4 regions of the Lysobacter sp. Soil_C_15 genome follow, and region 3 is predicted to be linked to each of the others. Evidence: riboswitches for the same ligand, from Rfam matches in the RefSeq annotation. Region 3 holds a riboswitch; each other region holds the start of a gene.

Region 1 (5,560 bases), on a different contig from region 3:
CAGCACCACCGCCATCAGCACCGCTCCGGCCAGCCACAGGCCGCGCTGGCCGCGGCGCGAGCCGGCGATCCAGCCGGCCACGCCGAGCACGCTCCAGACCACGGTCAGGCTGGTCTGCACCAGGCTGGTGTCGAACATCGACGGTCCCCAGGACACTGCGCCCCAGGCATGCGCAGCGCGCAGCACCTCCAGGGTGATCAGGCCGAACCCGGCCGCCGCCAGCAACGGCACGCGGCGCCTGCCCAGGCCGGCCTCGACCAGCGGCGAGGCCAGCCACACGCCGGCGATCGCCAGCGCCGCCCACTGCAGCAGGCCGAGCGGATTCAACAGCGGCAACCACGGCAGCGGCGAGGACCGCGCCGGGTCGAAAGCGTACAGCGCGATCGCCAGCCACGCCGCCAGCAGGAACGAGGCCAGCGACGGCGCGCGCCAACGCGGCAACTGCGCCGCCACCGGCCAGCCGATCGCGCGCGGACGCCACAGCAGCAGGGCCGCGCTCGCCAGCACCGGCAACAGCACCGCCGCGGCGCCCCAGCCACTGCCGTAGACCTCGTCGACCGGCACCGTGCGGCCGTCGGGCCGCAGCCAGCGGTGCAGGCCGATGCCGATCGCCAAGGTCCAGGCCCACAGCCAGCCGGCATGGGCGAAACCGAGTTCCGCTCCGGCGCGCTCGCGCAGCGCGGCCAGGCTGCGCGCGCCGCATAGCGCATACGCCGCCCAGGCCAGCCCGCCCAATGCGGCAAACGGCTGCCCGTGCGCTTCGACCTGGGCGAACACCAGCGGCACCGCCGCGAGCAGGGCCAAGGTCGCGGTCGCCGACAGCGCGCGCCAATCGTGGCGGCGGAACACCTCGGCCGCGGCCAGGCCGGTCGCAGCGATCAGCATCAGCACCGCATCGACGCGTTCGCGCGCCATCACAAACTCGGCGATCTCGCTGCCGACCGCGCCCAGCCACCAGGCCAGCCCCCAAACGTAATACGGCAAGGCCAGTCGCGGCGCGGCGCTGCGGCGATGGCTCCAGGCGCTGGCGAAACCGGCGACGGCGATCAGCAGCGCGCCGGCGAAGCTGGCATTGAGCAGCGGACGCTGCGCGTCCCACACCGCATCGCTGGCGCCGATCGCGAACGCGAAGGCGGCCGCCAGTTGCAGGCCGGCGCCGGTCAGCTGCGGCAGCAGGCGGTGCTGGCGCAGGCCCAGCCAGACCAAGGCCGCGCCTTCCAGGGCGAACACGCAGGCGGTGGCTTCGGCCGCCAGGGCCAAGGGGATCGCCAGGGTCGCAAAGCCCACCGCGAGCAAGGCATAGGGCGTGGCCAGGCCGACGAAGCGCGCATCGCGGCGCAGCGCCGCGGCCAGCAGCGCGTACAGCGCGCCCAGGCCCAGCGCGCAGAACGCCAGCGGCATGCGCTCGCCTTCCAGCAAACCCGCTTGCAGCGAGAACGCGATCAACGGCGTGCCGAACACCAGGCAGCCGTCGATCAGGTCGCGTCGCCCGGCGGCGCGGCGGCGTGCGTACAGCACCGGGATCAGCAGATAGAAGGCGAAGAACAGCAGCAGGAACGGTTCGGTGCTGGCGAAGTGCTCGGCGCGGTAGCGCAGCACGCCCCACAGCGTGCCGATGCCCCAGGTGAAGGCGAAGCCGAGCAGGTTCAGCGCCCGCCACGGCCGCCACCAGGCGATGGCGAAGATGCCGGCGTTGAGCACGGCGTAATAGCCGAACAGGGCGACGTGGTTGCCCGAGCCGGTCGACAGCCAGATCGGCGCGAGGAAGCCGGCCAGGATCGCGAACACCGCCAGCGCCAGCGCGTTCTGTCGCACCGCCAGCACCCCGGCGCCGGCCACCAGGGCCACGCTGAGTCCGAACGCGGCCGCGGCCGGGATCATCCCGTACAGCTTGAACGCGGCGAACACCACCAGCAGCAGCACGCCGATCGCGCCGCCCTGCAGGCTCAAGGCGAACGCCCGCTTGCGTTCGCGCTGGCGCCAGCCGAACACCAGGCCGGCCATCGCCGCCAGGGCCACGCCGCTCAGGCGCAATTCCATCGGCAGGCGCATCCAGCCCTGGTCGCTGGCGTACTTCAGCAGGGCGGCGACGCCGGCGAACAACACCAGCACGCCGACCTTGACCGGCACGTTGCCTTCGCTGAACCAGCGCCGCAGCCAGCGCAAGCCGAGCGTGAACACGTCCGGCGGCGGAGGTGCGGCCGGCGCCCGCGGCGCGGCTGGGCGCGGCGGCAAGGGCGGCGGCGCGGCGCGCGCGGCCACCGGCGGGGCCGACGGCAACGGCGGCGGCGGCGGCGATGCGGACGCCGGACCGTCCTGGGCCGCGACGGCCGCTGGCGGCGCAGTGGCCGGGACCGGCCGCGGCGGCGCTTCGCCCGCCATGCGTTCGGCCAGGGTCGGTTCGCGCGTCTCGGCCTGGCTGCGCAGGCCGGTCAGCACGCGCTCCAGTTCGCTCACCCGCGACTTCAGCCCGGCGATCTGGACCAGGGCGACCACGAGCAAGACCGGCACCAGCAGCACCGCCAGCGCCAGCAACACGAGTAGTGATTCCATCACGCTTTCCCGGTCCTTATGGCGCGCACGTTACACCATGCCGGGCTTGGCGATTAAGGGGCTTGACTCTCCTCGCATCTCACTGCCTCACCATATATCGCGTTGACGGATCGAGCGAACCACACTATGTTGTGCCCGTCGGTGCCGGTCGCGAGATCGGCCGAAAAGGGAAGCCGGTAGGGGCAAGGCGTTGGACGCCGCCCGAAGCCGGCGCTGCCCCGCAGCGGTATGGGAAACGAACGGGTCATGGCACTGGGCGGAGCGCCTGGGAAGCGGCCTTAGTAGGCAAGAGCGAGGAGTGGAGCGCAGAGCAGCGAGAAGTGAGACAAGCGGCCCCAAGGGCTTTACTCACTCCTCGCTTCTCTGCGCTCTTTTCTCGCTCTCAAGTCCCGAGCCCGAAGACCTGCCGACAGCCGCGCGCCTGCACACCGCGCGGTACCGGCCCAGGAGTCTTCGGGGGAAGACGGCCGGTGTCGCAACGCGAGGGCCTCGCCGCCGCCGCGTCCGTCCGTTTCGGCGCCATGCGCGGAACGGGCCGCGCCCGTCTCGGCGCGTGCGACACCCTGCCAGCACGCTCCCGAGTTTCCGCGCCCGCGGGGGCACGGCCGTGCCATCGGCGACGCCGCGCGCGCGGCCCGTCGCGATGGCGCGTCCGCGCTTTCCGCACGCCGCCCTTCGCGGGAAGGACGGCGACCCGTGCGCCCATGCCCCGGAGACGCCCATGACCACGCTCGCCACCGATCCTTCCGTCGCCGCCGCCCCCGCCGGCGCCGCCCCGACCCGCCAGGACGCCTCCGCCGCGCCCGGCTTCGCCCTGACGCCGCCCGCGGCCAACCTCACCATGAGCGTGACCAAGCGCAGCGGCCGCCGCGAACCGGTCGACCTGAACAAGATCGTGCGCGCGGTGACCCGCTGCGGCGAAGGCCTGTACTCGGTCGACCCGATGCGCGTGGCCACCCGCACCATCTCCGGCCTGTACGACGGCGCGACCACCCGCGAACTCGACGAACTGTCGATCCGCACCGCCGCCCTGCTGACCGCCGAGGAGCCCGAGTACGGCCGCCTCGCCGCGCGCCTGCTGGCCGGGGTGATCGAGAAGGAAGTCGCCGGAGTCGAGATCCACGCTTTCTCGCAGTCGATCCAGCGCGGCCACGAGCTCGGCCTGATCAACCAGCGCCTGCTCGAATTCGTCCAGGCCCATGCGCGCAAGCTCAACGACGCGATCGACCGCGGCCTGGACGCCCGCTTCGATTACTTCGGCCTGCGCACCCTCTACGACCGTTACCTGCTGCGCCACCCGACCGCGCGCACCGTGATCGAGACCCCGCAGCAGTTCTTCCTGCGCATCGCCTGCGCGCTCAGCGAGGACGTCGGCGACGCCCTGGCGCTGTACCGGCGCATGGCCCAGCTCGACTACATTCCGTCCTCGCCGACCCTGTTCAACGCCGGCACCACCCACGAGCAGCTGTCGAGCTGCTTCCTCCTGGACTCGCCGGACGATTCGCTGGAAGCGATCTACAAGCGCTACATGGACGTGGCCAAGCTGAGCAAGTTCAGCGGCGGCATCGGCCTGAGCTATACCCGGATCCGTTCGCGCGGCTCGCTGATCCGCTCGACCAACGGCCTGTCCAACGGCATCGTGCCGTGGCTGAAGACCCTCGACGCCTCGGTCGCCGCGGTCAACCAGGGCGGCAAGCGCAAGGGCGCGGCCTGCGTGTATCTGGAGCCCTGGCACGCCGACGTCGAGGAATTCCTCGAACTGCGCGACAACACCGGCGACGAAGCGCGCCGCACCCATAACCTCAACCTGGCCAACTGGATTCCGGACGAATTCATGCGCCGGGTCGAAGCCGACGGCGATTGGTCGCTGTTCGACCCGGCCAAGGTGCCGCAGCTGACCGACCTGTGGGGCGAGGCGTTCGAGCGCGCCTACCGCGCCGCCGAAGCCGCCGGCCTGGCGACCAAGAAGGTCAAGGCGCGCGACATCTACGGCCGGATGATGCGCACCCTGGCGCAGACCGGCAACGGCTGGATGAACTTCAAGGACAAGTCCAACCGCGCGTCCAACCAGACCCTGCGCGACGGCAACGTCATCCATCTGTCGAACCTGTGCACCGAGATCCTCGAGGTCACCTCGCAGGACGAGACCGCGGTGTGCAACCTGGGCTCGATCAATCTCTCGCACCACGTCGAGATATACGAGGACGGCAAGGGTGCGTTCGATTTCGACAAGCTGGCCGAGACCGTGCGCCTGGCCGTGCGCCAGCTCGACCGGGTCATCGACCTGAACTTCTACCCGATCGAGACCGCGCGCCGCGCCAACCTCAAGTGGCGCCCGGTCGGCCTGGGCTCGATGGGCCTGCAGGACGTGTTCTTCAAGCTGCGCCTGCCGTTCGACTCGGAACCGGCGCGCAAGCTCGCCCAGGAGATCGCCGAGGCGATCTACTTCCACGCCTTGTCGGCGTCGAACGAACTGGCGATGGAGCACGGCCGGCACCCGGCCTTCGCCGACACCCGCGCCTCGGTCGGCGAGCTGCAGTTCGAAGCCTGGGGCGTGACGCCTTCGCAGCCCGAGCGTTGGGACGCGCTGCGCAAGCGCATCGCCGAGCACGGCCTGCGCAATTCGCTGTTGATCGCGATCGCCCCGACCGCGACCATCGCCTCGATCGCCGGCTGCTACGAATGCATCGAGCCGCAGGTGTCGAACCTGTTCAAGCGCGAGACGCTGTCCGGCGACTTCCTGGTGGTCAACAAGTACCTGGTCGAAGAGCTCAAGCGCCTGGGCCTGTGGACCGCGGACATGCGCGACCGGATCAAGATGGCCGAAGGCTCGATCCAGGCGGTGAACGAGATCCCCGAATCGCTGCGCCAGGTCTACCGCACCGCCTGGGAGCTGCCGATGCGCTCGCTGATCGACATGGCCGCCGACCGCGGCGCCTACATCGACCAGAGCCAGTCGCTCAACCTGTTCATCGAAAGCCCGAACATCGGCCAGCTCAGCTCGATG
Region 2 (5,560 bases), on a different contig from region 3:
GCGACCCGCTGCACCAGGGCGGTGAAGCCGGCGCCGATCTTGCCTTCGTAGCGCACCCGCACCACCCCGGCCGACTGGCACGGCGCCAAGGCGTCGACCAGGCTGAAGAAATCCAGTCCGCTCAGCGGCTCGCCGTCGCCGTCGGCCAGGTAGTCGTAGCCGCAGCTGATCCGCGCCGTGCCGTTGTCGAGCTTGGCCGGCGGCCAATAGGTGCCGCGCAGGACCTCGGCGTCGCTCGGCGGCGCCGAGGCGGTCGCCGGCATCGCCCGCGCCGGATCGTTCTGGCTGCCCAGGGTCACGCTCTCGGCGCGGGCCGGAGCCGGCGCGGCGTCTTTGCCGCAGCCCGCCAGGCCCAGCAGACACAATCCCAGCGCAAGCGACCATCTGTAAAACATGTTCCACCCATCGAATTCGGGATCGCGGGCCGTCCCGGGCCCGCATCGCGCAGCGTCGCGACGCTGCCACGTTAGCCGCAGCCATTATCCGACTCAACGGCCTCGCGACGCCGCCGGCGGCCGCCTGTGCTGCGCGCTTCATCTTCGTCGCCGGCGCATGAACGCCAGCCGGCGAAATCCGCCCGGCGCGCCGGTCGCCGACGCCGGCGATGCGCAGCCGGCAGACCGGGCAAAGCGGCACGTCCCGCGCACGCGCCGATTGACTCCGTCGGCGGCGCTGCGTAACTTGGCACCGTTACGGTGAACATCGCTTCATAAAGATAAAGCGATGCGACACGCCGCCACCGGTCCGCCGGCGGCGGCCAGAGGGAATCCGGTGCGAATCCGGAGCTGCCCCGCAGCGGTATGGGAAACGAACGGGCCTTGGCACTGGGCGATCGCCTGGGAAGCGGCCTGAGTAGGAGACGCCGGAGGCGAGAAAAGAGCGGCCGGGAACGAGCGACTACTCGTTCCTCGTTTCTCCGCACTCGTTCCCGGCTTCAAGTCCCGAGCCCGAAGACCTGCCGCGACCGGAAGGTTCGCCTTCCGTCCGACTCCGGCCGTGCGCCGGTCGCGCGCCTCGCGGTGCCGGCCGCTGCGCGGATCCGGTTCGCCCGCGGGGGCGAAGGTCGACACCAGGGCAGACCGCAACCGGGCGCGCAACGCCGGGTCGGCGCCGCCGTGGTCTCCTTCGTTGCCCTGCGTCATGCCCACGCATCGCAGGTACTCATCATGATCAGCGTTACCCATCTCGGCTTCCCGCGCATCGGCGCGCGGCGCGAGCTCAAGCAGGCCCTGGAATCGTTCTGGAAAGGCGAGACCGCGGCCGACGCCCTGCACGCCAGCGCCGCCGCGCTGCGCGAGCGCCACTGGCGCCTGGCCAGCGCCGCCGGCGCCGACAGCGTGCCGTGCAACGACTTCTCCCTCTACGACCAGGCGCTCGACACGTCGGTGCTGTTCGACGCGATTCCGGCCAGCCATCGCGAGCTGTACGAACACGACCCGCTGGCCGGCTACTTCGCCCTCGCCCGCGGCGTGCAGGACGGCCGGCGCGATCTGCGCGCGCTGGAAATGACCAAGTGGTTCGACACCAACTACCACTACCTGGTGCCGCAGTTCGAGCCCGGCCAACGCTTCGCCCTGCGCGCCGACAAGCCGCTGGCCGAACTGGCCCAGGCCCAGGCCCTGGGGCTGCAGGCGCGGCCGGTGCTGCTGGGCCCGGTGACCTGGCTCAAGCTCGGCAAGCGCCGCGACGGCGGCGACCCGCGCGAACTGCTGGATGCCTTGTTGCCGGCGTATGCGCAGTTGCTCGAACGGCTCAAGGCCGCCGGCGCGCAATGGGTGCAGATCGACGAGCCGGCGCTGGTGCTCGACCTCGACGACGCCGACCGCGCCGCCTACCGCCGCGCCTACGCCGCGCTGGCCGAGGCCGACGCGCCGCAGCGCCTGCTGACCACCTACTTCGGCGGGCTCGGCGACAACGCCGCGCTGGCGGCGCAGTTGCCGGTGCAGGGCCTGCACCTGGACCTGGTGCGCGCGCCGCAGCAACTGGAAAGCCTGCTCGCCCTGCTGCCGGCCGAGCGCGCGCTGAGCCTGGGCGTGGTCGACGGCCGCAACATCTGGCGCGCCGATCTCGACGCCGCGTTGAGCCTGGCCCGCCGCGCCGGCGCGCGCGCGCAGTGGCTGGCGCCGTCGTGTTCGCTGCTGCACGTGCCGACCGATCTGGAACTGGAACGCAAGCTGCCCGGACCGCTGCGGCAGTGGATGGCCTATGCCAGGCAGAAGATCGAAGAGCTGCGCCTGCTCGCCGACGCCCTGGCCGGCGACGAGGGCGCGGCGCGCGAGCTGGCCGCGGCCGCCAGCGCGCGCGCCGCGCGCCTGGCCTCGCCGCTGCTGCGCAATCCGCAGGTGCGCCGGCGCCTGGCCGACGTGCGTCCGGAAATGAGCCGGCGCGCCTCGCCGTATCCGCGCCGGATCGCCTTGCAGCAAAAGCGCCTCGGGCTGCCGCCGTTCCCGACCACCACCATCGGCTCGTTCCCGCAGACCGCACAGGTGCGGCGCGCGCGCGCCGAACACAAGGCCGGGCGCCTGGACGACGCCGGCTATCGCCGCTTCCTGGAGCAGGAAACCCGCGACTGCCTGAAGGAACAGGAAGCGCTGGGCCTGGACCTGCTGGTGCATGGCGAGTTCGAGCGCAACGACATGGTCGAGTACTTCGGCGAGCGGCTCGACGGCTTCGCCTTCACCGCCCACGGCTGGGTGCAGAGCTACGGCTCGCGCTGCGTCAAACCGCCGGTGCTGTACGGCGACGTGGCGCGGCCCAAGCCGATGACGGTGCGCTGGACCCGCTACGCCCAGACCCAGACCGCGCGCCCGGTCAAGGGCATGCTGACCGGCCCGGTGACGATCCTGCAGTGGTCGTTCGTGCGCGACGACCAGCCGCGCGCCGACAGTTGCCGGCAGATCGCCCTGGCTCTGCGCGAGGAGGTGCAGGACCTGGACGCGGCCGGCATCGCCGCGATCCAGATCGACGAACCGGCGCTGCGCGAAGGCCTGCCCCTGCGCCGCGCCGACTGGCCGGCCTACCTGGCCTGGGCCGGCGACAGCTTCCGCCTCGCCGCCAGCGGGGTCAGCGACGCGACCCAGATCCACACCCACATGTGCTACGCCGAGTTCAACGACATCATCGAGGCGGTGGCCGCGCTGGACGCCGACGTGATCTCGATCGAGACCTCGCGCTCGCGGATGGAACTGCTAGACGCCTTCGCCCGCTACCGTTATCCCAACGGCATCGGCCCGGGCGTGTACGACATCCATTCGCCGCGGGTGCCGAGCGAGACGGAAATGCGCGAGTTGCTCGACAAGGCGCTGGAAGTGCTGGCGCCGGAGCAGTTGTGGGTGAATCCGGACTGCGGCTTGAAGACCCGCGGCTGGCCGGAAGTGCGCGCGGCGCTGCGGGCGATGGTGCAGGCCGCGCGCGGCCTGCGCGAATCGCTCGCCGCGCCGGCCTGAGCGACCCGCAAGCTTGCGCTTTTGCTTTTGCTTTTGCTTTTGAGCTTGGCGTCGCGACGGACTCGCCAGAACAAAAGCAGCCCCGGAGGGCGGCCCGCAGGGATGCGGGCCGTGCGCAGCCAGGCCATGGAGGGCCTGTGCGGAGCAGCCCCGCGCGAGCCTCGTTCCATAGTGGCTCTTGATCCGAAACAGGAATGGCGTTTTCTTTGGTTACTTTTTGACCGCCGGAAATCCCGTGGGACTTTGTCGCCTTGGACAAAGAAAGTGACCCGGCCGCTTGCGGACGGAAGCTTTGGCCTTTGGAGCTTTATAGCTTTTGAAGCCGCCGAACGACATACGCCGCGAGACTGCAACAGCGCGGTCGCGGCTTGTGACCGAAGGAAATCCCTGTGGGGCGTCGCTCCTACCCTTCGCGATGGTTTCGGGCTTCGATCGATGGCGGAGGCGTTGATTCCTCTGCGCGTCCCTTGGTCGCGGCTTACGCCGCTCCTACAGGGGGGGCAGGACAAAGACGCGGCGAACGGGAGAGGTGGCGGTCGCGGCTTGTGACCGAAGGAAATCCCTGTGGGGCGCCGCTCCTACCCTTCGCGATGGTTTCGGGCTTCGATCGATGGCGGAGGCGTTGATTCCTCTGCGCGTCCCTTGGTCGCGGCTTACGCCGCTCCTACAGGGGGTGCAGGACAAAGACGCGGCGAACGGGAGAGATGGCGGTCGCGGCTTGTGACCGAAGGAAATCCCTGTGGAGCGCCGCTCCTACCCCAGGCGCGATGGGATCGGGCTTCGATCGATGACGAAGGCGTTGATTCCTCTGCGCGTCCCGCGGACAAAGAAAAAGCCCCGCGAATGCGGGGCTCTTCCGGATCGCTGCCGGGCGCCGATGGCGCCGGCGTACGCCGCTTACTTGCCGGCGACGACCTTGACCATTTCCAGGCACTTGTTCGAATAGCCCCACTCGTTGTCGTACCAGCTGACCAGCTTGACGAAGGTGCCGTCCAGGGCGATGCCGGCCTCGGCGTCGAAGATCGAGGTGCGCGCGTCGCCGCGGAAGTCGGTCGCCACGACCTTGTCCTCGGTGTAGCCCAGCACGCCCTTCAGCGCGCCTTCCGACTGCGCCTTCATTTCGGCGCAAATCTCGGCGTAGGTGGCGTCCTTGTTCAGTTCGACGGTCAGGTCGACCACCGACACGTCCGAGGTCGGCACGCGGAACGACATGCCGGTGAGCTTCTTGTTGAGCTCCGGGATCACCACGCCGACCGCCTTGGCCGCGCCGGTGCTGGACGGGATGATGTTCTCCAGGATGCCGCGGCCGCCGCGCCAGTCCTTGTTGGACGGACCGTCGACGGTCTTCTGGGTCGCGGTGGCGGCATGCACGGTGGTCATCAGGCCGCGCTTGATGCCCCACTTGTCGTTCAGCACCTTGGCCAGCGGGGCCAGGCAGTTGGTGGTGCACGAGGCGTTGGAGACGATCGCCTCGCCCTTGTAGGTCTTGTCGTTGACGCCATAGACGAACATCGGCGTGTCGTCCTTGGACGGCGCCGACAGCACCACCTTCTTGGCGCCGGCGTCCAGGTGCTTCTGCGCGGTGACCTTGTCGAGGAACAGGCCGGTGGACTCGATGACGACTTCGGCGCCGACCTCGTCCCACTTCAGGTTGGCCGGATCGCGTTCCTGGGTCAGGCGGATCTTCTTGCCGTTGACGATCAGGGTATTGCCCTCGACCGCGACCGTGCCCTTGAAGCGGCCGTGGACCGAGTCGTACTGCAGCATGTAAGCCAGGTAGTCCGGCTCGAGCAGATCGTTGATGGCGACGATTTCGATCTCGTTGCCGAAGTTCTGCACGGCCGCGCGCAGGACATTGCGCCCGATGCGGCCGAAGCCGTTGATGCCTACCTTGATCGTCATTGACTACTCCTGCGGCCGCCCCGGGGCGGGTCGATGGGGAAACCATCATTCTAACAAGCCCGGCCCACCGCCCGCAGAACGGCCCGTCCCGTGGCGGCGAAGGGTCGCCCGGACGGGCGGCCGAGGGGGCGGAAAGGACTGGGATCGGAGTCAAGGTTTGATGTTCGGGGCCGTCTTTAGAGTGCGCAGTGGCACAAGCCCCGTTCAGCAAG
Region 3 (5,560 bases):
ATTCGCGATCGACCACCGAGAACCAGCCGGCGGCGGCGATCACCGCCGCGGTGCTGCCGTCCTCGCGCAGCCAGACCAGGCGCGGGGTGAAGTCCAGGCCTTCGATGCCCTGCAAGCGCAGCTTGACCGGACCGTGCGCGCCGGCGATCTCGTGCTCGCCCAGATCGCGGCTGCTGGCCTCGCCGGCTGGCAGCAGGGCGAGCCGGCGCTGCGGCGCCTTGAGCAGGGCGCGGGCGAGCGCGCCGGTGGCTTCGGGGGCGGCCTGCAGCGGCAGGAAGAATGCCGGCGCGGCGAGGTCGCGCCGGCCCTGCTCGCTGGGATTGCTCCAACGGGCCTGGCTGCCATCGACCCGATAGCTCTCCTCGAACGGCGTCTTGAGGTAGTCGTTGCCCTGGCCGCTGTACTCGCGCAGGGTGCCGTCGTCGTTGAGCCGCCAGCGCGTGCTGCTGCGGTCGCCGCGGCCGCGGTCGGCGAACTGGTACTCGACCTGCACCGAGCCGTCGGCGGCGGTGGCGACGCTCTGCTCGCCGGCGACGCGGCCCTGCATCAGCACGACGTAGTCGCGTTTGCCGGGCGCCGCGGCGGCGGGAAGGGCGAGGGACAGGCACAACGACAACACAACGATCGGGCGCATCGGCGGGCTCCGGCGGGTGTTTGGCGCGGCGGCGCGGGTGCGCCCCGGCGTTGTATAGCCGATCCGCAGCGGCCGGGATGTGCCGGAAACACGAAAACGCCGGTGCCGGCCTGTGCGCTCGATTCGCGCCGGCCGGACCGGCGGCGCGCCTGGATCGCGGCCGGACCGGACCGCGCCGGACCCTAACCCGCAAAAGCCAAGGCCCGGATCGCTCCGGGCCTTGGCTTGTCTTCAAGGCGTCAGATCGTCACGCCCGGAGGTTCACCACTTGTAGCCGACCTTGACGTAGCCGAACGCACCGTTGAAGCCGAACGGCGAGGCGGTGTTGTACGGCAGGTAGTTGCGGGTGCCGCGCACCAGCTTGGACTCGTCCGGATAGGCGTCGAGCACGTTGTCGCCGCCGAGGGTGAATTCCCAGCGGTCCAGGCGGTAAGTCGCGGCCAGGTCCAGCGTCCACTCGGCGCCGAAGGTCTGGTCCTGGCGCGGGTCGGTGGCGTGCAGTTCGGTGAACTGGCCGTAGCGGGTCGCGGTGGCGTTGAAGCTCCAGTGGCCGGTCTTCCAGTCGCCGGCGAGGAAGAACTTGTCCTTCGGCGCGCCCTTGGTGATGCGGCCGATCTCGGTGCGGCCGATGCGCACCGCCGCCGGGTCGATCGCCGCCAGCCGCGGCGGGTTCGGCGCGATCTTGTCGATCTCGGTCTTGGAGTAGTTGTAGCCGGCGGTGAGGTTGAGCTTGCCGGAGGCCAGCTCCCAGCCGTAGGTGGCGATCACGTCCACGCCCTGGGTCTTGGTGTCGACCGCATTGGTGAAGTAGCGGCCGCCGCCGATGCCCGGATAGCCGTTGGCCTGCAGGTAGTTGCGTACCGCGGTGCTGGTCAGGTTCTCCGACAGCAGGATGCGGTCCTTGACCTTGATGTCGTAGGCGTCGACGGTGATGTACAAGGCGTCGGCCGGCTGCAGCACCAGGCCCAGGCTGTAGTTGGTCGATTCCTCGGCCTTCAGCGGCTCCGAGCCCAGCGCGACCGCGGCCGGATTGTCGACCCGGAAGGTGCCGATCTCGTAGGGGATGCCGCTGATGAAGTTGGTCGCGATCGACTGGAAGTACTGCTGCTGCAGCGACGGCGCGCGGAAGCCGGTCGAGGCGGTGGCGCGCAGCGCGACCTTGTCGGTGAAGGCGTAGCGGCCCGACAGCTTGCCCGAGGTGGTTTCGCCGAAGTCGCTGTAGCTCTCGTAGCGGGCCGCGGCGCCGATCGAGAACTTGTCGGTGACGTCGGTTTCCGCGTCGAGATAGAACGAGTAGCTGTGGCGGTCGAAGTCGCCGGCGTCGCTGGCGCGGAAGCCGGAGAACACCTGGGCGCCGGGGATGATCTGGCCGTTCGGCGCGGCGACGCCGCCGTTGGCGTAGGACAGCGGCTCGCCTGCGCGCTGGCTGAACTCCTCGCCGCGCCATTCCGCGCCCCAGGACAGGGTCAGCGGGTAGTTCCAGCCCAGCTCGATCGCGCGGGTGAAGTCGAGGTTGAGCACGTGCTGGGTGACTTCCAGCGCGCCGGCGTAGAACTCGGTCGGCGAGCTCGGGCCCAGGCTGCGGTTGAGGGTGTTCTCGATGTCGAAAGTCAGGCCGTTGTGGCCGTAGTTGTAGCTGAAGTCGATCTGGGTGCCGCCGGCGGTTTCGCCGCGCACGCCCAGCACCGCGGCGCGGTCCTTGCTGACGTTGTGGATCTGCGGCAGGAAGCCGTCGGGGTAGATCGAGGGGATGTTGCGCGGGTCGCCGGCGAAGCGGAAGTAGCCGTTGGACAGCACGTCGCGTTCGCTGTAGCTGCCGAACGAATAGAAGCTCAGGTATTCGACCGGCGAGTACTCGGCGTTGTAGGAGAACGCGCCGTGGTCGATTTCCGGATCGCCGTAGCGCTGCTCGACCCGGCCCTGGAAGGGGCGGGCGCGGTTGGTCTGGTCCTGGTGGCCGCCCTGCGCGGCCAGGCGCAGCCAGCCGTTCTCGCCGAGATTGAAGCCGGCGTCGCCGGAGAGCTGGTACTGCTCGCCGTCGCCGGCGCTGTACTGGCCGTAGCGCGCGGCGATCGAGCCGTTCTGGCCCGAGCCCTTGAGCACCACGTTGACCACGCCGGCGATGGCGTCGGAACCGTACTGGGCCGAGGCGCCGTCGCGCAGCACCTCGACCCGCTCGATCGAGGCGATCGGGATCGCGTTGAGGTCCACCGGCGAGGAGCCGCGGCCCTGGCTGCCGTTGAGGTTGATCAGCGCGGTGGTGTGGCGGCGCTTGCCGTTGACCAGCACCAGCACCTGGTCCGGGGCCAGGCCGCGCAGCTGCGCCGGGCGCACCGCATCGGTACCGTCGGTGATCGCCGGACGCGGGAAGTTCAGCGAGGGCAGGGCGCGCGACAGCGCGGTCGCCAGCTCCGCCGTGCCGGTGGCCTCGAGGGTTTCGGGGGTGATGATGTCGATCGGCGCGGTCGATTCGGCGACGGTGCGGTCGGACACGCGGGTGCCGGTCACGATCACCTGGTCGAGCGTCTTGGCGTCGCTTTGCGGCGCGTCCTGCGCATAAGCCGGGACAGCGAGAGCGAGCAGCAGAGCCAGGGCCAGGGGATGGCGCGGGCCGGCGGGGGTACGGCGGACGTGCATGGCGACTCCTTGAGGGATTGACAGCGATGTCATTGCATTTAACACGCGCATAACAATCGGTCAATAAAGCCGCCAAAGTCCGACTATCGGCAATAGTCCAAAAGTGGTATCGGGCCACGAAACACATATTGGTGCCGATTCGGCGTTCCGCCCGGTCGCCGTTGCCCGATACGGCGTCGCTCATTCGGGCCCAGCGCCCCCATACGCTGGCGTCGCCACCGGGCCCGACTGTTAAGATGCCCGCGCTCAAGGTGATCGCCGGCACATTCGCCGGCGATTGAAACGGGAATCCGGTCGTCGTCTGCCTCGCAGGCGGCCAAGCCGGAGCTGCCCCCGCAACGGTAGGCGAGTAGACGTACCGCACGCAGCCACTGTGTTCCGACACGGGAAGGCGCGGTACGCGATGCCGGTTCCGCACAGGACCGGATCGGCTCGCGAGCCCGGAGACCGGCCCGGAGCGCGAACCGACAGGCGGTGGGCCGGTCTCGGGGCGAAGGCGCGCGTGCGCCGTCTCCTGGCCGTTTCCGCCTTCTGTCACGACCGATCACGGCCGCGCGGGAGAGCGCGGCCCTGGAGACCGCCTGTGACTTTGCCTTGCTGCGCCCCACGCCTGCGTCTTGCTTCCCTGTGTTTCGCCGGCGGCGTGCTCGCCGCTCCCGCGCTGGCCCTCGCCGCGCCCGCTGCGGTCGATCTCGACCAGGTCGTGGTCACCGCCACCCGCACCGCCCAGACCCAGGACGCCACCCTCGCCGCGGTGACGGTGATCGACCGCGCCGAGATCGAGCGGCGCCAGCCGACCTCGCTGCCGGACCTGTTGCGCGGCGCGCCCGGCGTGTCGCTGGCCAACAACGGCGGCGCCGGCAAGCAGACGTCGCTGTTCCTGCGCGGCACCGAATCCGACCACGTGCTGGTCTTGGTCGATGGCATCAAGCTCGGTTCGGCGACCAGCGGCGGCACCGCGCTGCAGGACATTCCGGTCGAGCAGATCGAGCGGGTCGAGATCGTGCGCGGGCCGTTCTCCAGTCTGTACGGCTCCGAAGCCCTGGGCGGGGTGATCCAGGTGTTCACCCGCCGCCCGCAGGGCGCGTTCGCGCCCAGCTTCAGCGCCGCGATCGGCAGCTACCAGACCCACCGAGCCAGCGCCGGCGTGGCCGGCAAGGGCGAGCGCGGCTGGTATTCGGTCAACGCCGCGCACGAAGACACCGACGGCATCAACGCCTGCCGCGGCAAGCCGGCGCCGCGCGGCGCCGGCTGTTTCACCCACTCGCCCGATCGCGACGGCTATCGCAACCAGTCGCTGACCGTGCAGGGCGGCTACCGTTTCGACGAACGTTGGGAGGCCGAGGCGCGCGCGTTCCGCGCCGAGGCCTACAACGAATACGACGGCAGCCAGAACAACCAGGCCGACAGCGTGCAACAGGTGCTCGGCGCCAAGCTGCGCTATCGACCCAGCGAGCGCGTCGGCTTCAGCGCCAGCGCCGGGCGCAGCGAAGATCTCAGCGAGGCCTATCGCAACGGCAAGTACTCCAGCACCTTCGAAACCCGGCGCGAGCTGGGCTCGCTGCAGGCCGACCTCGGCCTCGGGCCGGGCCTGTTGAGCCTGGGCTTCGACTGGCAGCGCGACCGGATCGACAGCAACGTCGCCTACGCCCGCGACAGCCGGATCCTGCGCGGCGCCTTCGGCCAGTGGCAGCAGGACTTCGGCGCCCACGCCGTGCAGGCCAGCCTGCGCCGCGACGAGGACAGCCAGTTCGGCGGCAAGACCACCGGCAGCGTGCTGTGGGGCTGGGACTTCAACGACGCCTGGCGGCTGACCGCGAGCTACGGCACCGCGTTCAAAGCGCCGACCTTCAACGAGCTGTACTACCCGAACTACGGCAACCGCGAGCTGGGCCCGGAAACCTCGCGCAGCGTCGAACTCGGCTTGCGCGCCGCCTGGGGCGAGCGCCGCCAGCACGTCTGGTCGCTCAACGCCTTCCAGAACAAGATCGACGATCTGATCGCCTACGACGCCTCGATCGGCCTGCCCGGCAACGTCGACAGCGCGCGCATCCGCGGCCTGGAAGCGGCGTTGGACACGCAGCTGGCGCAGTGGGACCTGCGCGCCAGCGCGACCTGGCTGGACCCGCGCAACCTCAGCCCGGGCCCCAATCGCGACAATCGGCTGCCGCGCCGCGCGCGGCACAGCGCACGCATCGACCTGGACCGGCGCGTGTCCGCGTTCTCCTTCGGCGCCAGCGTCTACGCCGCCGGCGAGCGCTACGACGACCTCGCCAACAGCCGCCGGCT
Region 4 (5,560 bases), on a different contig from region 3:
GCACCTTGTTCGTGAACCCTTACGAGCACGTCGAGTTCCGCGAGATCAACGCGATTCCCGGCGACATCGACTGGGACGTGATCGACTCGATCGAAGTGCGGCTGCAGGCGCGCGGCTATTCCAGTCCCGAGCCGCGCACCAGCCTGGTCCTGAGCAAGGACAGCGGGCCCAAGACTTGGCGCCTGCGCGGCGCCAAGCCGGGTCCGGCCAACCGCGGGGTGACCTACCAGCTGATCCAGCGGCGCAAGGGCGCGTCCCAGCCGGATCCGGCGACCGCGCCGGTCGAGGTCGACGTGCCGCAGATCGTGGTCCACGACAGCTTCGAGGATGCGCTGCAGCTGGAGTTCATCCCGACCTTCGACCCGCTGCAGGTCAAGCGCGTCTATATCGACGTCAAGTACAAGGACGGCAGCTACGAGCGCAGCGAACGCATCGAGATGCCCGGCGTGCAGACCGACCCGGCCAAGCTGCGCATCGCCCTGCGCAACAAGGACCTGCGCAAGTACCGGCGCCGCTACACCTTCGTCGGCATGCAGGGGCAGTTCGACCAGCGCGCTTGGGTCGACGAGACCGAAGAACTGGTCGCGGTGCTGTGAGGCCGGCATGAACGCGATGCTTGCCGAACGTAATCGCGAACCGGCGGCCGAGGCGCTGCCGGCGCCGATCGCCGCGACCCTGCAGCGCCTGAGCCGGGTGCTGCCGGGCCCGGCCGCCGCGGCCGAGGCCTTGCTCGGCCGCACTCTGGCGCCGCTGTCGCGCTCGTTGTGGCCCGAGGTGGCCTGGGATTTCAGCGACCTGACCAACACCGGCGTGCCGGTGGAGTTCTCGTGGAGCTCGCGCGAGTCCAGCCTGCGTTGGGCCGCCGAGGTCGCCGCGCCGGAGACCGACGATCGCGAGCGACTGGCGCTGGCGGCGCAGGCCTTGGATTGGCAGGGCGACCTGAGCGCCTGGTTCGAGCACCAGCGCCACGGCCGGCTGATCTTCGGCGCCTGGGCCTCGGCCCGGCACGGCGAGAACTCGCTGGCGACCAAGCTCTACGTCGATCTGCCCGCTGGGCGTCTGCCGCCGTGGTGGAGCGAGCGCCATCCCTGGTTCCGTTCCTCGCTGCTGGTGTGGCGGCTGTGCGGGGTCAATCCCGACGGCTCCACCGAGTTCTACGCCCGCGCGCACGAACTCGACCGGCAGCGCCTGGCGGCGATGGCGCAGGCCGCGCTCGGCGACGCCGGGCCGTTGATGCGCCAGCTCGACCAGCTGTTGTCGGGGGCGGAGCTGCCGCGTCCCAGCGGTTTGAGCCTGGTGTTGTCGGCGCAGGGCCAGCCGCTGGCTTTGAGCTGGTTCGTGATCGCCAAGGCGGTGTTCCGCGACGATGCCGAAGCCGGTGCGCGCCTGCAGCGCTGCGGCGACGAGAGCACGGTGCCGGTGCACCGCGCACTGATCGGCGGGCCGGCAGACGGACGTTGGCGGCACGGCGTGATGGGCGTGGTCGCCGACGTGGCCGGGCGCTCGTGGGTGCAGTGTTCGTTGCGGCCGACGTGAGTTTTCGGAACGGAAGCGGTAACGGCGGTCGGGTTCCCCTCACCCCAACCCCTCTCCCGCACGCGGGAGAGGGGCTTAGAGGGTTCGATCAGATTCGATCGGGCCATGCGAAGCGGTCGCCGTCGTTCCCCCTCACCCCGCTTGCGGGAGACGGTGCGCCGAAGGGGCGGATGAGGGGGCGAAGCGGTACCGGCGCGCGGCAGTCGCCGCTGCTCGTTCTCCGCGCTCCTCGCTTCGATGCCGAACACCCGAAACGAACAAGCCCGGCATACACCGGGCTTGTTCGTTCTTGCCGCCGCGGCGAATCCGCCTCAGTTGGCCGGCGCGTAGCGCAGGGTCAGGAACCACTCGCGGCCGGGCTGGTTGTAGTACGACACGGTCTCGTACTCGCGGTCGAACACGTTGGCCACGCGCGCCTGCAGGCTCAGCGCCGGGGTGAAGGCGTACTCGGCGCGCAGGTCGAAGGTGCCGTAGCCGCCCAGGCGGGTGCTGTTGGCGGCGTCGTCGTAGCGCGAACCGTAGCCCACCGCGGTGGCGCCGACGCGGAACTTGCCGAAGGCGCGGTCCAGGTCGATGCGGCCGCTGTGCTTGGCGCGGCGCGGCAGATCGTTGCCGCGGTTGAAGCCGCGACGGTTCTCTGTGTCGAGGAAGCTGGCGCTGGCGGCCAGGGTCCAGCCGGCGAACTCGGTGTCGATGCCGATCTCGGCGCCGCGCATGCGCGCGCGTTCGATGTTGTTGGGCAGGTTGATCGCCGCGTCGAAGGTGATCAGGTCGTCGGCGCGGGTGTCGAAGCCGTCGATGCGCGCGTTGAAGTTGTCGCCGCGGTAGGCCAGGCCGACTTCCCAGGTCTTGGACTCTTCCGGCTTGAGCTGGGCGTTGCCGAAGAACGGGTAGTACAGCTCGTTGAAGGTCGGCGCCTTGAACGCGGTGCCGTAGCCGACGGTGACGCGCCAGTTCTCGGCGAAGTCCAGGCCCCAGGCGGCGCCGCCGGTGGTGTGGCCGCCGAACTGTTCGTTGTCGTCGCGGCGCAGGCTGGCTTCGAAGGAGTGGGCGCCGAAGCGGCCCTGGTACTGGACGAAGCCGGCCTTGTTGTCGCGCTCGGCCTCGTCGTAGATCGTGTCGCTGTCGACGCGGTCGCGCAGCCAATCGAAGCCGGCGGTCAGCACGTGACCGTCGGCGACGGCGAAGTCGGCCTGCAAGCTGGCGCTGTCGCGGTCGGTGCTGAAGAAGCCCATCGGCAGCGAGCCGAGGAAATTGTCCGAACTGTCGACGTTGCGGCCGGCGACCAGCTGCACGTTGACGGTCTCGCTGGGGCGCCAGCGGACCTTGCCGCCGATCACCTGCTGCACGGTCTGCGAGTAGTTGACGAAGCTGCCGTCGTAGTCGTTCCGGCCTTCGGCGCGCAGCGCCTGGCCTTCGATGCTCCACTGCTCGTTGAGATCGATCCCGCCGCGCAGCGACAGCGCGTGGCTTTCGTAGCCGTCGCGGTCCGGTTCGTCGGTGAAGCAGCCGGCGAACACCGGGAAACCGGCGCCGCGGCAGGCATCGATGCCCTGGGTCTTGCGGAAGCTGTAGTCGGCGCCGAACCAGCCGCGGCCGCTGCGGCCGCCGAAACCGCTGCCGAACTCGATCGCGCCGTTGCTGCCGCCGCCGACGTGGACGCGCGGAGCGAAGCCCTGCCGCTCGCGGCGGGTGAACACCTGGATCACGCCGCCGATGGCGTCGGCGCCGTACAGGCTCGAGCGCGGGCCGCGGACGATTTCGATCCGGTCGATCAGCGCCAGCGGCAGGTCCTGCAGCGAGGCCAGGCCGGAGGTCGGCGAGCCGATGCGGATGCCGTCGACCAGGAACAGCACGTGGTCGGATTCGCTGCCGCGCAGGAACAGGGTGCTGAGCTTGCCGGCGCCGCCCTGGTTGGACAGCGAGATGCCGGCGCGGCCGCGCAGCAGGTCGTTGAGGTCGCGGGCCTGGCTGCGCTCGATCTCGGTACGGGTCAGCACTTCCACCGGGCTCAGGGCGTCGTTGACGCTGACCGCGGTGCGGTTGGCGGTGACCACGACCTCGTCGAGATCGGTGGCCTCGCCCGCGGGCGCGGCGAGGGCGGTGGCCGGCAGCGCGAGCGCGCAGGCGATGGCGAAGGACAGATTCAGGGCACGCATGGCAAAGCTCCACGACGCGCGCATCGGCGCGCGTCAAAACGGCGAAGGAGGCGGCGGGGGAGGAGGCGGACGACGACGGGCGCGCGAGAACGGCGGCCGTGCCGCGACGCCCTCCGCATCGCAACCGATGGTGCCTCAAGGCCGGTCTCCGGACTCGCGGGCGAAGCCGGCCGTGCCGGCTTCCGGTCGCGGCGCCTTCCCGTGCATCGCACAGTGGCGCAGGCCGCGACCTGGCTCGCTTACCGTTGCGGGGGCAGTGCCGGACTGGGCGCGGCGCCGGCGGAAGATCCGTCGGCCCGGGCGCGTCACCGGCTTCCCGTTTCAACCCCGTGGCGGTCGGCCGTGGGGTCACCTCGAAGCGGGGCGGATTCTACGCGATGGCGGGCGGGCTGTCCGAACGGGCGGTCCGAAAGGGAGCCGCCCGGCCCATTGCCCGCGCGGCGGCATCGCCCCGGATCGGCGGCGGCAGGGCAGGGGGGGGGGGCGTTCGAATGAAGGCGGCCGCCCCGGCTCAGTCGCGCTCGCCGTCTTCGGCGCGCTCGCCGCGCTCATCGGCACCGCCGTCGCGGTCGAAACCGTCGCCGTGGCCGTCGTCGCGCTCGCCGGCCGCGGCGAAGCCGGCGCCGGTCTCGTAGCCCTCGTCGGCGTGCACGGTGGTGCGCACCGGAGCGGCGGCCGGCTTGTTGCGCGGCGCCGGCAGCAGCGCGGTGGCGGCGTCGGCGGCCAGGATCAGTTCCTGCCGGCGCTCCTCGCTGATCTCCTGCCAGTGGCAGTCGAGCAGGGCGCCCTCGATCGCGTACAGCAGGTTGAGGGTCGGTTTGAAGCCGGCGCGCTTGACCCGCATGAAGGCTTCGACCGTGCCGACCGCGGCCAGGTCCTCGTGGGTGCGCAGGCCGACCTGGCGCAGCCAGGCGGCGCTCTTGGGACCGATGTTGCGCATCTTGGCCGCGCTCATGCGAGCGACTCCAGGTAGATCCTGGCCATCGCTTCCAGGCCGGCTTGGTCGTCGGCGTCGAAGCGTTCCGGCAACGGACTGTCGAGATCGAACACGCCGATCAGCTCCTCGCCGCGCAGCAGCGGCACCACCAGTTCCGAACGCGAAGCCGCATCGCAGGCGATGTGGCCGGGGAAGTCGTGCACGTCGGCGACCCGCTGGGTCTGCCGGGTCGACGCCGCCGCGCCGCATACGCCCTTGTCGAGCGGAATGCGCACGCAGGCCGGCAGGCCCTGGAACGGGCCGACCACCAGTTCGCGGCCGTCGTAGAAATAGAAACCGACCCAGTTGAGGTCGGGCAGGGCGTGCGCGATCAGGGCCGACAGGTTGGCGGCGTTGGCGACGCGGTCGCGTTCGCCGTCGAGCAGGCCGCGCGCCTGCGCGGCCAGCTGTTGGTATTGCTCGGCCTTGCTGCCGGTCAAAGAAGAGGCGGTAAACATCGAGGAAGTGTAACAGCGGCGTCTTGCGCGACTACCATGGGCCGATCCGGGAAGCAGGAACAAAAGCGCGAGATGAGTCACAACCAGCCTTCGGTCGCCGACGCCATCCGACCAACGGACGCAAAACGCGCCGACGCCGGCGATCCGGACGCGCGCCCGGCCTGCCCGCCGGGCCTGTTCGTGACCGGCACCGATACCGGCATCGGCAAGTCGGTGGCCAGCGCGGCGCTGCTGCATGCCTTGCGCGCGCGCGGCCTGCGCGCGGTCGGCATGAAGCCGGTAGCCAGCGGCTGCGAGCCGGGGCCGGACGGCTGGCGCAACGAGGACGCGTTGCTGCTGCAGGCGGCGAGCCTGCCGCGGCCGCGCTACGAGGACGTCAATCCCTATGCCCTGCCGCAGCCGCTGGCGCCGGAGATCGCCGCCGCCGAGGC

The links. Region 3 has a riboswitch for cobalamin ahead of btuB (TonB-dependent vitamin B12 receptor). Riboswitches for the same ligand answer to the same signal wherever they lie in the genome.
Region 1: another riboswitch for cobalamin. It lies ahead of AC3A57_RS20495 (ribonucleoside-diphosphate reductase subunit alpha); the one in region 3 lies ahead of btuB (TonB-dependent vitamin B12 receptor).
Region 2: another riboswitch for cobalamin. It lies ahead of metE (5-methyltetrahydropteroyltriglutamate--homocysteine S-methyltransferase); the one in region 3 lies ahead of btuB (TonB-dependent vitamin B12 receptor).
Region 4: another riboswitch for cobalamin. It lies ahead of btuB (TonB-dependent vitamin B12 receptor); the one in region 3 lies ahead of btuB (TonB-dependent vitamin B12 receptor).

Annotation. Positions count from the first base shown of each region.
Region 1 is NZ_JBDGIR010000011.1:42,768-48,327, forward strand. Features, by position in the region: gene AC3A57_RS20490 (DUF2339 domain-containing protein) at 1-2,553, opposite strand, end outside; cobalamin riboswitch at 2,676-2,978, shown strand; gene AC3A57_RS20495 (ribonucleoside-diphosphate reductase subunit alpha) at 3,395-5,560, shown strand, end outside.
Region 2 is NZ_JBDGIR010000011.1:52,100-57,659, forward strand. Features, by position in the region: gene AC3A57_RS20515 (COG3904 family protein) at 1-395, opposite strand, end outside; cobalamin riboswitch at 724-977, shown strand; gene metE (5-methyltetrahydropteroyltriglutamate--homocysteine S-methyltransferase) at 1,167-3,446, shown strand; gene gap (type I glyceraldehyde-3-phosphate dehydrogenase) at 4,344-5,348, opposite strand.
Region 3 is NZ_JBDGIR010000008.1:18,473-24,032, reverse strand. Features, by position in the region: gene AC3A57_RS17615 (amidohydrolase family protein) at 1-634, opposite strand, end outside; gene AC3A57_RS17610 (TonB-dependent receptor plug domain-containing protein) at 896-3,271, opposite strand; cobalamin riboswitch at 3,504-3,741, shown strand; gene btuB (TonB-dependent vitamin B12 receptor) at 3,882-5,560, shown strand, end outside.
Region 4 is NZ_JBDGIR010000005.1:296,290-301,849, forward strand. Features, by position in the region: gene AC3A57_RS14125 (hypothetical protein) at 1-596, shown strand, start outside; gene AC3A57_RS14130 (hypothetical protein) at 604-1,536, shown strand; gene btuB (TonB-dependent vitamin B12 receptor) at 1,848-3,695, opposite strand; cobalamin riboswitch at 3,818-4,066, opposite strand; gene AC3A57_RS14140 (TfoX/Sxy family protein) at 4,207-4,650, opposite strand; gene AC3A57_RS14145 (GAF domain-containing protein) at 4,647-5,129, opposite strand; gene bioD (dethiobiotin synthase) at 5,202-5,560, shown strand, end outside.